Regions from separate parts of the Tatumella sp. JGM94 genome, predicted to be linked through region 1. Evidence: predicted binding sites of a transcription regulator. Region 1 holds the regulator's gene; each other region holds the start of a gene.

Region 1 (4,016 bases):
CCAGGACATCCAGGGCATTTTTTCGTAACAGGGCACTTTGCCACTGCGGCCATAGCCATAGCATGCCGGCGAAAGCAATCAGGCACCCCAGCAGGGTATCCAGCAGGCGGGGCACCAGGAAATTCACCCCGTTAAGGGACAGTAACTGCAGGCTGTATACTGCAGTGACGGTGAAACCAATGGTTGCCCAGCCGTAGTACTGACGGGAAAAGAGATTACTGAACAAGGTCAGCAATAACATTGTCAGCAGGATCACCGATTCCGGCGCGGCCATTTTCAGAGACCAGGCGGCAATCATCAGGCCGGCAAATGTGCCGAGGGCACGGTGCTGAATCCGGACCCGGGTTGCAGCATAACTGTTCTGACTGACCAGAATAATGGTCATTAATACCCAGTAGGGCTTCGGCATATTCAAAGACAGGGCCAGAGTACTGGCCGTCATCAGCATGACCGAAAAACGGCCGGCAGTCCGCAGGGCGACAGACTTTAACGAAATATAGCTGCGTAATGCGGCCAGCAAGGGCAGTCGTCGCTGGCTGTCTGCCATAAGGTCACGGCGGTAGAGTGGTTTCCTTGTTTGCAGTACTGTTGCAATTTTACTGAAATGGTACAGATAGAACTGGCCGACAGGGTTATCAGGGTACTGGCGGACGATATTCTGTAATTCTGACAGAGACTCACGCATCGAAAAGTCCGCCGGAATCTGGTGATAAAGGATATTATCGGCGGTCTTGCGCAGTTGTCCGGCAACCAGATTAGCGGTGCGTTTGATAATTTCTCCCGACTGACTTTTCTGTACCAGATCTCTGACATCCTCACTCTGGCTGAGAGTCACTGAAATATGCTCCTGCAGGTCTTCTGCCATCATAAAGGTACGGATCAGGTATTTTTCACGGCTGTTTTTTTCCGCGGAAAGCATATGGATTTGCTGATAGGCGGTGGTGATTAAATCGACGACTTTCTGCTGGTAATTCAGTAATGCGGGTAATGATTTATCATAATCACTGCTGCTGAGCAGAGTATATTTTTCCTCGCAATATTTCGCCAGAGCGCGGTATAACAGGCTGAGTGTTTCACGCAGCGGCTGATCCTTAGACAGCCTGAACCAGTACCAGTTAAACAGTCCGTACCATAAAGTACCGCAGCCATAGAGCAAAGGGGGGCCCCACAGGGGCATTCGTCCGACCAGGCTCAGCGTAAATGTCATGGCGATCAGGGACCCCGGTAGCAGACGTCCATGCAACGGGCTTATTTCACCGCATACTCCGATTAATAATGGAAGCGCACCGACAATAAACGGTAACGGGACATTACGCAGCAGCAGCCACTGTAGTAAGAAACTACTGAGCGCAAACAGAGTACCGCCGATAACAATTCGCTTAAAAAAATGGCGATGCGGGGTATCCAGTCCGGCGATATTGCAGCAGGCTGGTACCAGAGAAAACAGCAGACCTTTCTGCAGATCGCCGGCCAGCCATCCGGCGGCGACAGGAAGACACAGGATAAGTGTCTGGCGCAAGGCATAGTTAACTTCAGGGTGATAAACAATTCTGCGCCACATCAGATACAACCGCAGGTCAATAATAAACAAGACACGGCAGTCACCTGCCGTGCAGCGGACAGTATGATCCGTTAACGGGTACCGTAGACGACGATGGTTTTCCCGTGGGCTGAAATCAGGTTCTGATCTTCCAGCATTTTCAGGATCCGGCCGACGGTTTCGCGGGAACAACCGACGATTTGGCCGATCTCCTGACGGGTAATTTTGATCTGCATTCCGTCAGGATGAGTCATTGCATCGGGCTGACGTGCCAGGTTAAGCAGGGTCTGGGCAATGCGTCCGGTAACGTCAAGAAAGGCCAGATTACCGACTTTTTCCGACGTTACCTGTAAACGGCGTGCCATCTGTGATGATAAGCGCATCAGAATTTCGGGATTCACCTGAATAAGCTGACGGAATTTCTTGTAAGAAATCTCCGCAACCTCACAGGCAACTTTGGCGCGCACCCAGGCAGTACGTTCCTGGCCTTCCTCAAATAATCCCAGTTCTCCAATAAAATCGCCCTGATTCAGATAAGAGAGGATCATCTCTTTTCCTTCTTCATCTTTAATCAGAACAGCAACGGAGCCTTTCACTATATAATAGAGAGTTTCCGCTTTTTCACCCTGATGGATCAGGGTGCTTTTGGAGGGATATTTGTGAATATGACAATGGGACAGGAACCATTCTAATGTAGGGTCTGTTTGTGGTTTACCAAGAACCATTCTCTTGTATCCTTCTGTTGTAATCGTGCCGGAAACACAGGGGGTAAGATCCTGTGGGGCTTTGAAATCATAGGGCTTTTTTGTCTGACATTCGCGGTGACCCAGTGACACTTACTCTGGTGAAGACGACCGTTTTGCCATGGTTGTAATCGGGTAAAAATTATCTACCCCTCTGTTTGTAGCATACCCTGAGGAAACTGTCTCCTGTTGTATTGTCTGGCCCGGGTCATTGCCCGCAGATTGCCGTTTATCCTGTGAAGGAGTAATCTGACAGATATTTAATAAACTGAGAGTAAGAACAATGCAGGCACGCGTAAAATGGGTTGAAGGGTTGAGTTTTATCGGGGAATCAGCCTCGGGACATCAGGTCCTTATGGATGGTAATGCCGGTGACAAAGCTCCCAGCCCGATGGAAATGGTTTTGATGGCTACCGGAAGCTGTAGTGCCATTGACGTGGTGTCTATTTTGCAGAAAGGCCGTCATGATGTGACAGACTGTGAAGTTAAACTGACATCGCAGCGTCGCGAAGAAGCGCCGCGTCTGTTTACCCATATTAATCTTCACTTTATTGTCACCGGGCATAACCTGGCCGATACAGCGGTAGAGCGTGCAGTTTCACTTTCGGCTGAAAAATATTGCTCGGTTGCTTTAATGCTGGGTAAAGGGGTTGATGTTACCCACAGTGTTGAAGTGATAAGTCTGTAAGTTCATGGTGTCCGGATGCTGTCTGGCATCCGGACGTATTAGCGGGGAGCGCGCTGTTCGATCAATTGTTTCACCAGCGGTGTCATAATCAGCTCCATGGCCAGCCCCATCTTGCCTCCCGGCACGACCAGCGTATTGATATGTGAAATAAATGCCCCGTGGATCATCGCCAGTAAATACGGGAAATTAATCTCTTCCAACCCCCGGAAATGGATCACCACCAAACTCTCATCCAGTGAAGGGATGGTCTTTGCTGCGAACGGATTAGACGTATCAACCGTCGGTACCCGCTGAAAGTTAATATGGGTCCGGGAAAATTGCGGAGTGATATAGTTAATATAGTCATCCATCGACCGTACCACCGAATCCATCACCGCTTCACGGGAGTGGCCGCGTTCGCCGGTGTCTCTGACCAGTTTCTGAATCCATTCCAGATTAACGATCGGTACCACACCGACCATCAAATCAACTTTGTCAGCAACGTTGTGTTGTCCGGTAACAATACCGCCGTGTAATCCTTCATAGAACAAGACATCCGTATTCTCCGGTAAAGGTTGCCAGGGGGTGAAGGTACCGGGCTGCTGTTTCCAGGGCACTGCTTCATCATAGGTATGTAAATATTTACGTGAGCGACCGGTACCCTGGCGGGCATATTCGGTAAAGGTCTGTTCCAGCAGAGAGAAGTCATTGGCCTCGGGTCCAAAATAACTGATATGCCTCCCCAGATCCCGTGCTTTGCGGATAGCAACATCCATCTCTGGCCGGCTATACCGGTGAAAACTGTCTCCTTCCACTTCTGCGGCACGGATATTCAGTTGCTGGAAAATTTTACGAAAGGCGAGGCTGGTAGTACTTGTTCCGGCACCGCTGGAACCGGTAACGGCAATGATAGGATGCCTTGCTGACATAACGTTATGCTCCCTGAACCAATACGGCTGACAGCATTGTTAACATGTCTGGCCGCGGGTGTCATCTGTCGTAGTACGGGACAAATCCGCGGTTAACCGAAATTACGCGCTGGCATCAGTGTGACTGACTCATGTAA
Region 2 (4,016 bases), on a different contig from region 1:
TGCTGACATCGTGAATAAAGTGGTTAATCTGGCGTCACGCAATGCCGGGTTTATTACCAAACGTTTTAATGGTCAGCTGTCAGAGACTCTGGCAGACCCTGCCCTGTATCAGACCTTTGTCGATGCCAGCGAGAAAATTGGTGAAGCATGGGCAAGCCGTGAGTTCAGCCGTGCGATCCGTGAAATTATGTCACTGGCAGATATGGCAAACCGTTATGTCGATGAGCAGGCCCCGTGGGTTATTGCGAAGCAGGAAGGTCGTGATGCTGAACTGCAGTCTGTCTGCTCAATGGGTATCCATCTGTTCCGCGTGCTGATGACCTGGCTGAAGCCGGTACTGCCGGAGCTGGCTGAACGTTGTGAAAACTTCCTAAACAGTGAGCTGACATGGGACGGTGTGGCCCGGCCTCTGACTGGCCACACTGTGGCACCATTTAAAGCACTGTATCAGCGTATTGAAATGGCAAAAGTTAACGGACTGATCGAAGCCTCTAAACACGATGCTGGCCAGACCACAGCACCGGCTGCCGCCAAACCGAAGAAAACCGCTGTGACCGAAAAGCCGGCTAAAAAAGCAGATGTACAGGCAGAAGGTATTATTAGTATCGATGATTTTGCCAAAGTAGATATGCGGGTAGCGCTGATTGAGCAGGCTGAACTGGTCGAAGGGTCTGATAAACTACTGCGCCTGGTACTGGATGTCGGCGGTGAAAAGCGTCAGATTTTTTCAGGTATCCGTGCGGCCTATCCGGATCCGTCGGTACTGACCGGCCGTCTGACCATTATTGTAGCAAACCTTGCACCGCGTAAGATGCGTTTTGGCGTATCGGAAGGCATGGTGTTATCTGCCGGCAGTGGCGGCAGCGATTTATTTATCCTGTCCGCCGACAGCGGCGCACAGCCGGGCATGCAGGTCGGTTAATTCTGCCAGCCATGCCCTCAGTCCATAAGCCGGTGTAAACCGGCTTTTTTTTCCGCGGAATTCATCCTTCCCTCTGAATCTTGATGTCTGTCAGAAAAACTTTGCGATGAATCGCGCAAAGTTGTAATGCAAACCGCCGTGTACATTGTGCATTTGATAGAGATCACATATAAAAATCAGATACCGCAGTTTCACTGAATGAGGCTTCGTATGCACCCACGTTACACCACCGCATTTGAAACACTGACTCCCCGCTTACAGGCCGCCCTGCGTCCTGTGCTGGAGGATCCGCAGTTTACAGCGATTCTGTCCGCGCAGACAGTGAGTCAGTTAACCGCAGACACAGGTCTGGACGAGAATGCCCTGGCTCTGGCCTTACTGCCACTGGCTGCCAGTTGTGCGGTGACACCATTATCCGCGTTTAATGTCGGCGCAATCGCCCGCGGCACCAGTGGCAACTGGTACTTCGGCGCCAATATGGAATTCCGCGGCGCCACCATGCAGCAAACAGTCCATGCCGAACAGAGCGCTATCACCCATGCCTGGCTGTCCGGTGAAAAGAAACTGGCGGCGGTGACCGTCAACTACACCCCCTGCGGCCATTGTCGTCAGTTTATGAATGAACTCAACAGTGGCGGAGAGCTGGTGTTGTGTCTGCCCGGTAAACCGCCACGAACTCTGGCCGACTATCTGCCCGATGCTTTTGGCCCTGCAGATTTGCAGATCAGTGATCTGCTGATGGATGACCAGACGCAGAATTTCCCGGTCAGTGGTGATGCCCTGCAACAGGCGGCTATCAGGGCGGCGGCTAAAAGCTATGCTCCCTATTCTTCTGCCTATAGCGGAGTGGCCTTAATGACCAGCAACGGTACTATTTATGCAGGTCGCTATGCAGAAAATGCCGCCTATAACCCGTCACTGCCGCCGTTACAATCCGCCCTGATACTGCTTAACTTACAGGAGGGCAATTGCCTTGATATTCAGCAAGCGGTACTGGCCGAATCTGAACAGGCCGCAGTCAGTCAGCTGGCGGCGACCCGGGCAACCCTCGCGGCTCTGGGGTGTGATCAGTTACGAGAGGTCAGTCTGTCACTGTAGCCCCCGCCGCGGCTAAATTTGCGGCGGCATTAACATTTTATTGATTTTTTCTGCTTATCATCGGCAGCTGAAGGCTATATTTTTGTCTTACCCTGATACCTTCGGCCAGCCGCTGTGGCCGCCGGAGAAAACGCTGAGGAGCATGCACGACATGGAACTCGATTACGAAAGCAAACGCCCGCTGTATATCCCTTATGCCGGCCCTATTCTGTTAGAATTTCCGTTACTTAATAAAGGCAGTGCCTTTACGCAGGAAGAACGTAACGAATTTAATCTTAACGGATTACTTCCTGAAACCGTAGAAACTATCGAAGAACAAGCAGAACGTGCCTGGCACCAGTTTCAGCAATTTAAAAACAATAACGATAAACACGTCTTTTTGCGTAATATTCAGGATACCAATGAGACACTGTTTTACCGTCTGCTGGATGACCATCTGGAAGAGGTGATGCCAATCATCTATACCCCGACCGTCGGCACGGCCTGTGAACACTTTTCTGAAATTTATCGCCGTGCCCGCGGTGTTTTTATCTCATACCCTAACCGTGAGCATATCGAAGATATGCTGCAAAATGCCACTAAGCAGAATGTCAAAGTTATTGTCGTCACTGACGGCGAGCGAATTCTCGGTTTAGGCGATTTAGGCATTGGTGGTATGGGAATACCTATTGGTAAACTCTCACTGTATACCGCCTGTGGCGGCATCAGCCCTGCCTATACGTTACCCATAGCGCTGGATGTCGGTACTAACAATCAGCAATTACTCAACGATCCTCTGTATATGGGCTGGCGTCATCCGCGGATCAGCGGCGAAGAGTACACAACATTTGTGAACGAATTTATTTCGGCCGTCAAGCGCCGCTGGCCCAATGTTCTGTTGCAGTTTGAAGACTTTGCTCAGAAAAATGCGATGCCGTTGCTGGAGCAATACCGCGACGAACTGTGCTGTTTTAACGACGATATCCAGGGCACTGCAGCCGTCGCTGTCGGCACCCTGGTGGCGGCCAGCCGCGCTGCCGGAAGCCGGATTTCTGAGCAGACCGTCGTCTTCCTCGGTGCCGGCTCTGCAGGCTGCGGAATTGCAGAACAAATTATTACCGAGATGAAAGCGGACGGACTGAGCGATAAACAGGCCCGTCAGCGGGTAATGATGGTCGATCGTTATGGCCTGCTCACGGATAAACTCACCAACCTGCTGCCATTCCAGACCCGCCTGATTCAGGATTCTGCGCATATTGCCGGCTGGCAGACAGAAAACGATGCTGTATCTCTGCTGGATGTTGTACGTAACGCAAAACCGACCGTACTGATTGGCGTCTCCGGACAACCGGGGCTGTTTACCGAAGAAATTATCCGGGAAATGCATCGCCACTGTCCGCGGCCAATCATTATGCCGTTATCTAATCCGACATCACGGGTTGAAGCGGTACCTGCCGATCTGATCGCCTGGACCGAGGGCGCAGCCCTGGTCGCCACCGGCAGTCCCTTTGCCCCGGTGACCTGGCAGGATAAAACCTATCCGATTGCACAGTGTAATAATGCTTATATCTTCCCGGGAATCGGTCTTGGTGTACTGGCTTCTAAAGCCAGCCGGATCACCGATGCCATGCTGATGAGCGCCAGTCGGGCGCTGGCCGACTGCTCACCGTTAGCGACCCGCGGTGAAGGTGCTGTTCTGCCAGAGTTAAAAGATATCCAGCAGGTCTCCCGTTATATCGCGATAGCCGTTGCAAAAGCGGCACAGGCCGAAGGTGTGGCCGCGGAAACGTCAGAAGAGGCTCTTTCACAGGCAGTAGAAGATAACTTCTGGAAACCCCTGTACCGTCACTATCGACGTACCTCAATCTGACAGCGGCTTCCCGGTAGTAACTCTCTGACATTGCCGGAGCCAATATCAGACCTTGCCTGCCCGAAGTGGCTCAAGTACCCTTGAGTCACTTTAACCGTCAATAAGTGAGTAATAAGGCCGCATGCTGAGACGTATCTTTACCATTAC
Region 3 (4,016 bases), on a different contig from region 1:
GCATACAGCAGGCTGTGGGTCAGGCTGGTGCCTTTACCCGACAGTAGTGCCGGCAGCCAGTTACCAAAACCAAAGAAACCAATCGCCTGGAAAAAATTCATCACCACCAGCATCAGGGTTCGTTTACGCCATTGGCGGGCCCATATTTCGCGGAAGCTTCCCTGTACACGGGGCGAGTTCTGAACTGCCGCGGGTAATATTTCCCACGGTGGTGGTGTGATACCGCAGCGCTTTTCCATTGCACTCAGTACCCGGTGGGCTTCCTGATAACGTCCCTGTTGTTCCAGCCAGCGGGCCGATTCGGGCAGGTTACGGCGAATACGCCAGATCACCAGTGAACATACCGCCCCGGCAATTACGACCCAGCGCCAGCCTTCCAGATGTAACCAGCTCTTCGGGATCAGCCACCAGGACATCAGGGCAACGACAGGTACTGACAGAAACTGAATAAAAAAAGAAAAGGCAAATGCCCTGCTGCGTAAATGTGCCGGCATCCACTCTGCCAGATAGGTGTCGATAGTGACCAGCTCGACCCCCAGCCCGATACCGACCAGCAGACGGCATAAAATAATCCCTTCGGCGGTATTCTGAAACGCCATCATTAACGAGAAAATACCGTACCAGCCGAGGGCGAAGATGAAGGTCATACGGCGGCCAAATTTATCTGCATATTTCGCCAGTAAGCTGGCACCGATAAATAAGCCAAGGAAAGTGACGGAAGCAAATGCGGCCTGATCAGATATTCCGAAAATACCGGCATTCCCCGGATGAAATATTTTCTCAGCGAGTAAACCTGAACTAATATATCCCGTTTCGAATAAATCATAGAGTTCGAAAAAACCACCCAGAGCGAGTAAAGAAATAAAAACCCACAGACTTTTACCGGAAGGTAATGCATCAATTCGGGCGGCAATAGTGTATTTATTATTTTGCTGAACAACAGAGCAGGTCTCTGCTGCAGTACAGACGGATGACATAATGAAATTAACCTCGGGATAGCTGTATTTGCGATGCTGCTGAACAGATTATTAGTATTGAATAGAGGGAGTGATCAGCAGTGAACAAATAGCAGAATAAGCGAAGAAAACAAAAAAAACGAGGTTAAATAATATTAATTCTGCGGGGCGATTGGAGCGTTTCTTTCCCCGGCCGGACAGGGGGTGCCGGCCGGGGGATATCGTCAGCAAAGGACGATACGAGTTAACGGATAATTATCAGAAATTATAACCAATGACCGCGTAATAACCCCAGCCAGTATTTTTGGTAGTGAAGTTGCCTTTACCAAAATTAAGTTCTGAACCATCGGCCCACTGTCCGCCATTATGGAAATAACGGGCAACCAGTGAATAATGCCAGTGGTCATAACTCAGGGAGAGAACATGGCTGGAAGCGATAGAATTACTGGTACGGACCGGACCGGATTTTTCACCAAGATCTGAATCCCAGTCAATATTTGTAAAACCGATATAACTCAGGTTACCGCCCCATAGGGTCGTCAGAGGCAGGAAGTATTTAATTTTGAAACGATAGCCGTCCCAGCTGTTTTGGTTTGCCGCGCCGTAGTTTTCCCACTGATATTTAGCATAAACGTTCAGTGATAATCCCAGTTTGGTGCCGGTATCTATATCTGTACCCAGACCCATATACCAGGTGTTCTGACGGTTAGCATTGTTCGGGCCCATGTCATAGATATAGTTGTTAGCAAAGTACCATTCTTTGAACGGGCCAAAGGCCAGGCTGGTACCGGTCAGCTTATCAATAGAAAAGCGTGGTTCGATTTCCATAAACAGCGGAGAACCTTTGCCTTTGTCCCAAATCCCTGAGTCGTTACCGTTACCGGTGCCGAAGAATTTAGGCACATCTACATAACCGTAGAAATCGAACCAGTCTTTGTGAGCAAAAGCTTCATACTCCAGATATAAATCGTTATTTAGCTGGGGTCCGAACCGGGTATGGTAACTGCCCACGACATTGACACTCTGGTGCCACCAGTCCGACAGGTACTGAGGTGATGTATCTGCCGCATAAGAAGGACTGATTGCTGAACCCGCCAGCAAAGTTGCTGCCATCATTAATTTATATTTCATTTTATATTAAACACCCGCAATTTGCCTAAAGAGTACCCCTGTTATCACAGTCAGCAGAGGTACAGAAAAAGAAATCAAACCGGAAAAACAGGTTCGATATCATCGAAACCTCACCAGGCTGGATCATGCCGGATATCATACCCGAGTAATTCGATGTAATTCACAATTGACAAAATATGTTGCAGTTTTAATCATCATTAATGTGATACAGATCACATTAATTTACGATATAAACTGAACTTTTTACTGCCTAAGAAAGGTAAACTCTGTGGCAGTTAGTAAAAAGTAACCGGTTGCGGGCCAGAAAAATGTCATAGACAGCACCCTGCAGCCAGCAGGAAAATCCTTGCGGGTTACCTCACCGCGCACGTTTCAGACTGCGGTTATTACGATCAAAACATAAGTAAATATTATGATTCATCTTATGCAATCTTATAATCATCCGGGGGCGAACCTCGCTCCGGATGACATCACCCCCTGAGGATATCTGATGGCTATAAAACAGCACCACTACCAGGTTACCCTGCTCTGGACAGGAAACCGCGGGGAAGGGACCGCCTCCTATAAGGCGTATGATCGTTCTGCAGAACTGCATGCTGCTGGCAGAGATACGATAGCCCTGAGTGCTGACCCTGCATTCAGAGGTGACAAATCATGCTGGAATCCGGAACAACTCCTGTTAGCCTCAGTATCTGCCTGCCACAAATTATGGTATCTGCATTTGTGCGCGGATGCGGGAGTGGTAGTTGACGGATATCAGGACAACCCGGAAGGTACGATGGTGGAAGGGGACCGCGGGCATTTCACGCAGATCACCCTGCGGCCGGAAATTACCTTGCGTAATCTGCAGCAACAGTCACTGGCTGCTGACTTACACCATAAGGCACACGAGGCCTGTTTTATAGCTAATTCACTGAATTTCCCAGTGAACTGCGAACCGCTGTTTCTGGCCGGATGCGGGGCTGATTCCGCACCGGCTGACTGACAAAGGAACCCCGATGCAACAGGGTGAAAATATCACCGCGATGTACATTTTTTGCAGGGTGGCTGAACAGCAGAGCTTCAGTCATGCGGCAAAAATTCTGGGCATTTCGACGGCCAGTGTCAGCAGAGAAATTGCTGCACTGGAAAAACGGCTGGCGATAAAGCTGTTGCAGCGTACTACCCGTAAAGTGACGGTCACTGAGTGTGGCCGGTTATATTACCGTTACTGCCAGCGCATCAGCGAACAGCTTGAACAGGCTGATGATTTTATCCGGCAAATGCACCGTCAGCCCACGGGACAGGTCAGGCTGATGACACCGGTCACTTATGGATGTCAGTGTATTGTGCCGCTGCTCCAGACCTTTATGCAGCAGCATATTCATGTCAGGATCGATCTGGACCTGAGTGATCGCGAACCTGACATGGCGCAGGATGATATTGATGTGGCGATTGTTGTCCGTCAGCGTCCGCCGGACTATTCGCGGGTCAGACCTTTATCTGCCATTCACTGGGGCCTGTATGCGGCCCCGCAGTATCTGACCGGACATGCACCGGTTATCCGGCCACGGGACATTAACCGTCATCAGTTACTGACGTTCCATGGCCAGGCACATCAGGCCGCGCTCTGTTTTCGCAAAGATAAAAAACGGGTTGAAATTAATGCGGTCAGCCGGTTGCGTGCCAATAACAGTATGGCTTTGCTCACGGCGGCCTGCGCCGGGGCAGGAATTGCCTGCCTGCCGTCGTATATGGTGCATCAGGCGCTGGCGGACGGTAGTTTGCAGCCGGTATTACCCGGCTGGCAGTTACCCAGCTACCACAGTTACTTATTACTTAAACAGCCGGCAGAAAGCTTATCAGCGGTCAGTCTGCTCTGCGATATGCTGGCAGAGAAACTGAGTCATCAATGATTATTACGCTGTGGTAATAATCGGCGGGCTGCCG

The links. Region 1 encodes CRP, which controls carbon source genes, mostly activating them, when cyclic AMP is high. Its sites were predicted from a motif close to ATGTGANNNNNNTCACAT; they were not measured.
Region 2: a site for CRP is predicted at 1,074-1,091, ahead of cdd (cytidine deaminase). Genes of this name have one in related genera too.
Region 3: a site for CRP is predicted at 2,288-2,305, ahead of JK216_RS07555 (nucleoside-specific channel-forming protein Tsx). Genes of this name have one in related genera too.

The regions. Positions count from the first base shown of each region.
Region 1 covers NZ_JAERJN010000004.1:14,212-18,227, reverse strand. Annotated here, with positions in the region: gene JK216_RS04025 (YccS/YhfK family putative transporter) at 1-1,561, opposite strand, end outside; gene crp (cAMP-activated global transcriptional regulator CRP) at 1,633-2,265, opposite strand; gene JK216_RS04015 (OsmC family protein) at 2,567-2,971, shown strand; gene JK216_RS04010 (phosphoribulokinase) at 3,010-3,879, opposite strand; gene JK216_RS04005 (YheU family protein) at 3,972-4,016, opposite strand, start outside.
Region 2 covers NZ_JAERJN010000002.1:231,372-235,387, reverse strand. Annotated here, with positions in the region: gene metG (methionine--tRNA ligase) at 1-922, shown strand, start outside; gene cdd (cytidine deaminase) at 1,133-2,020, shown strand; gene JK216_RS02755 (NAD-dependent malic enzyme) at 2,172-3,869, shown strand; partial or broken gene sanA (outer membrane permeability protein SanA) at 3,991-4,016, shown strand, end outside.
Region 3 covers NZ_JAERJN010000008.1:43,204-47,219, reverse strand. Annotated here, with positions in the region: gene JK216_RS07560 (MFS transporter) at 1-977, opposite strand, end outside; gene JK216_RS07555 (nucleoside-specific channel-forming protein Tsx) at 1,215-2,087, opposite strand; gene JK216_RS07550 (OsmC family protein) at 2,578-3,072, shown strand; gene JK216_RS07545 (LysR family transcriptional regulator) at 3,086-3,982, shown strand.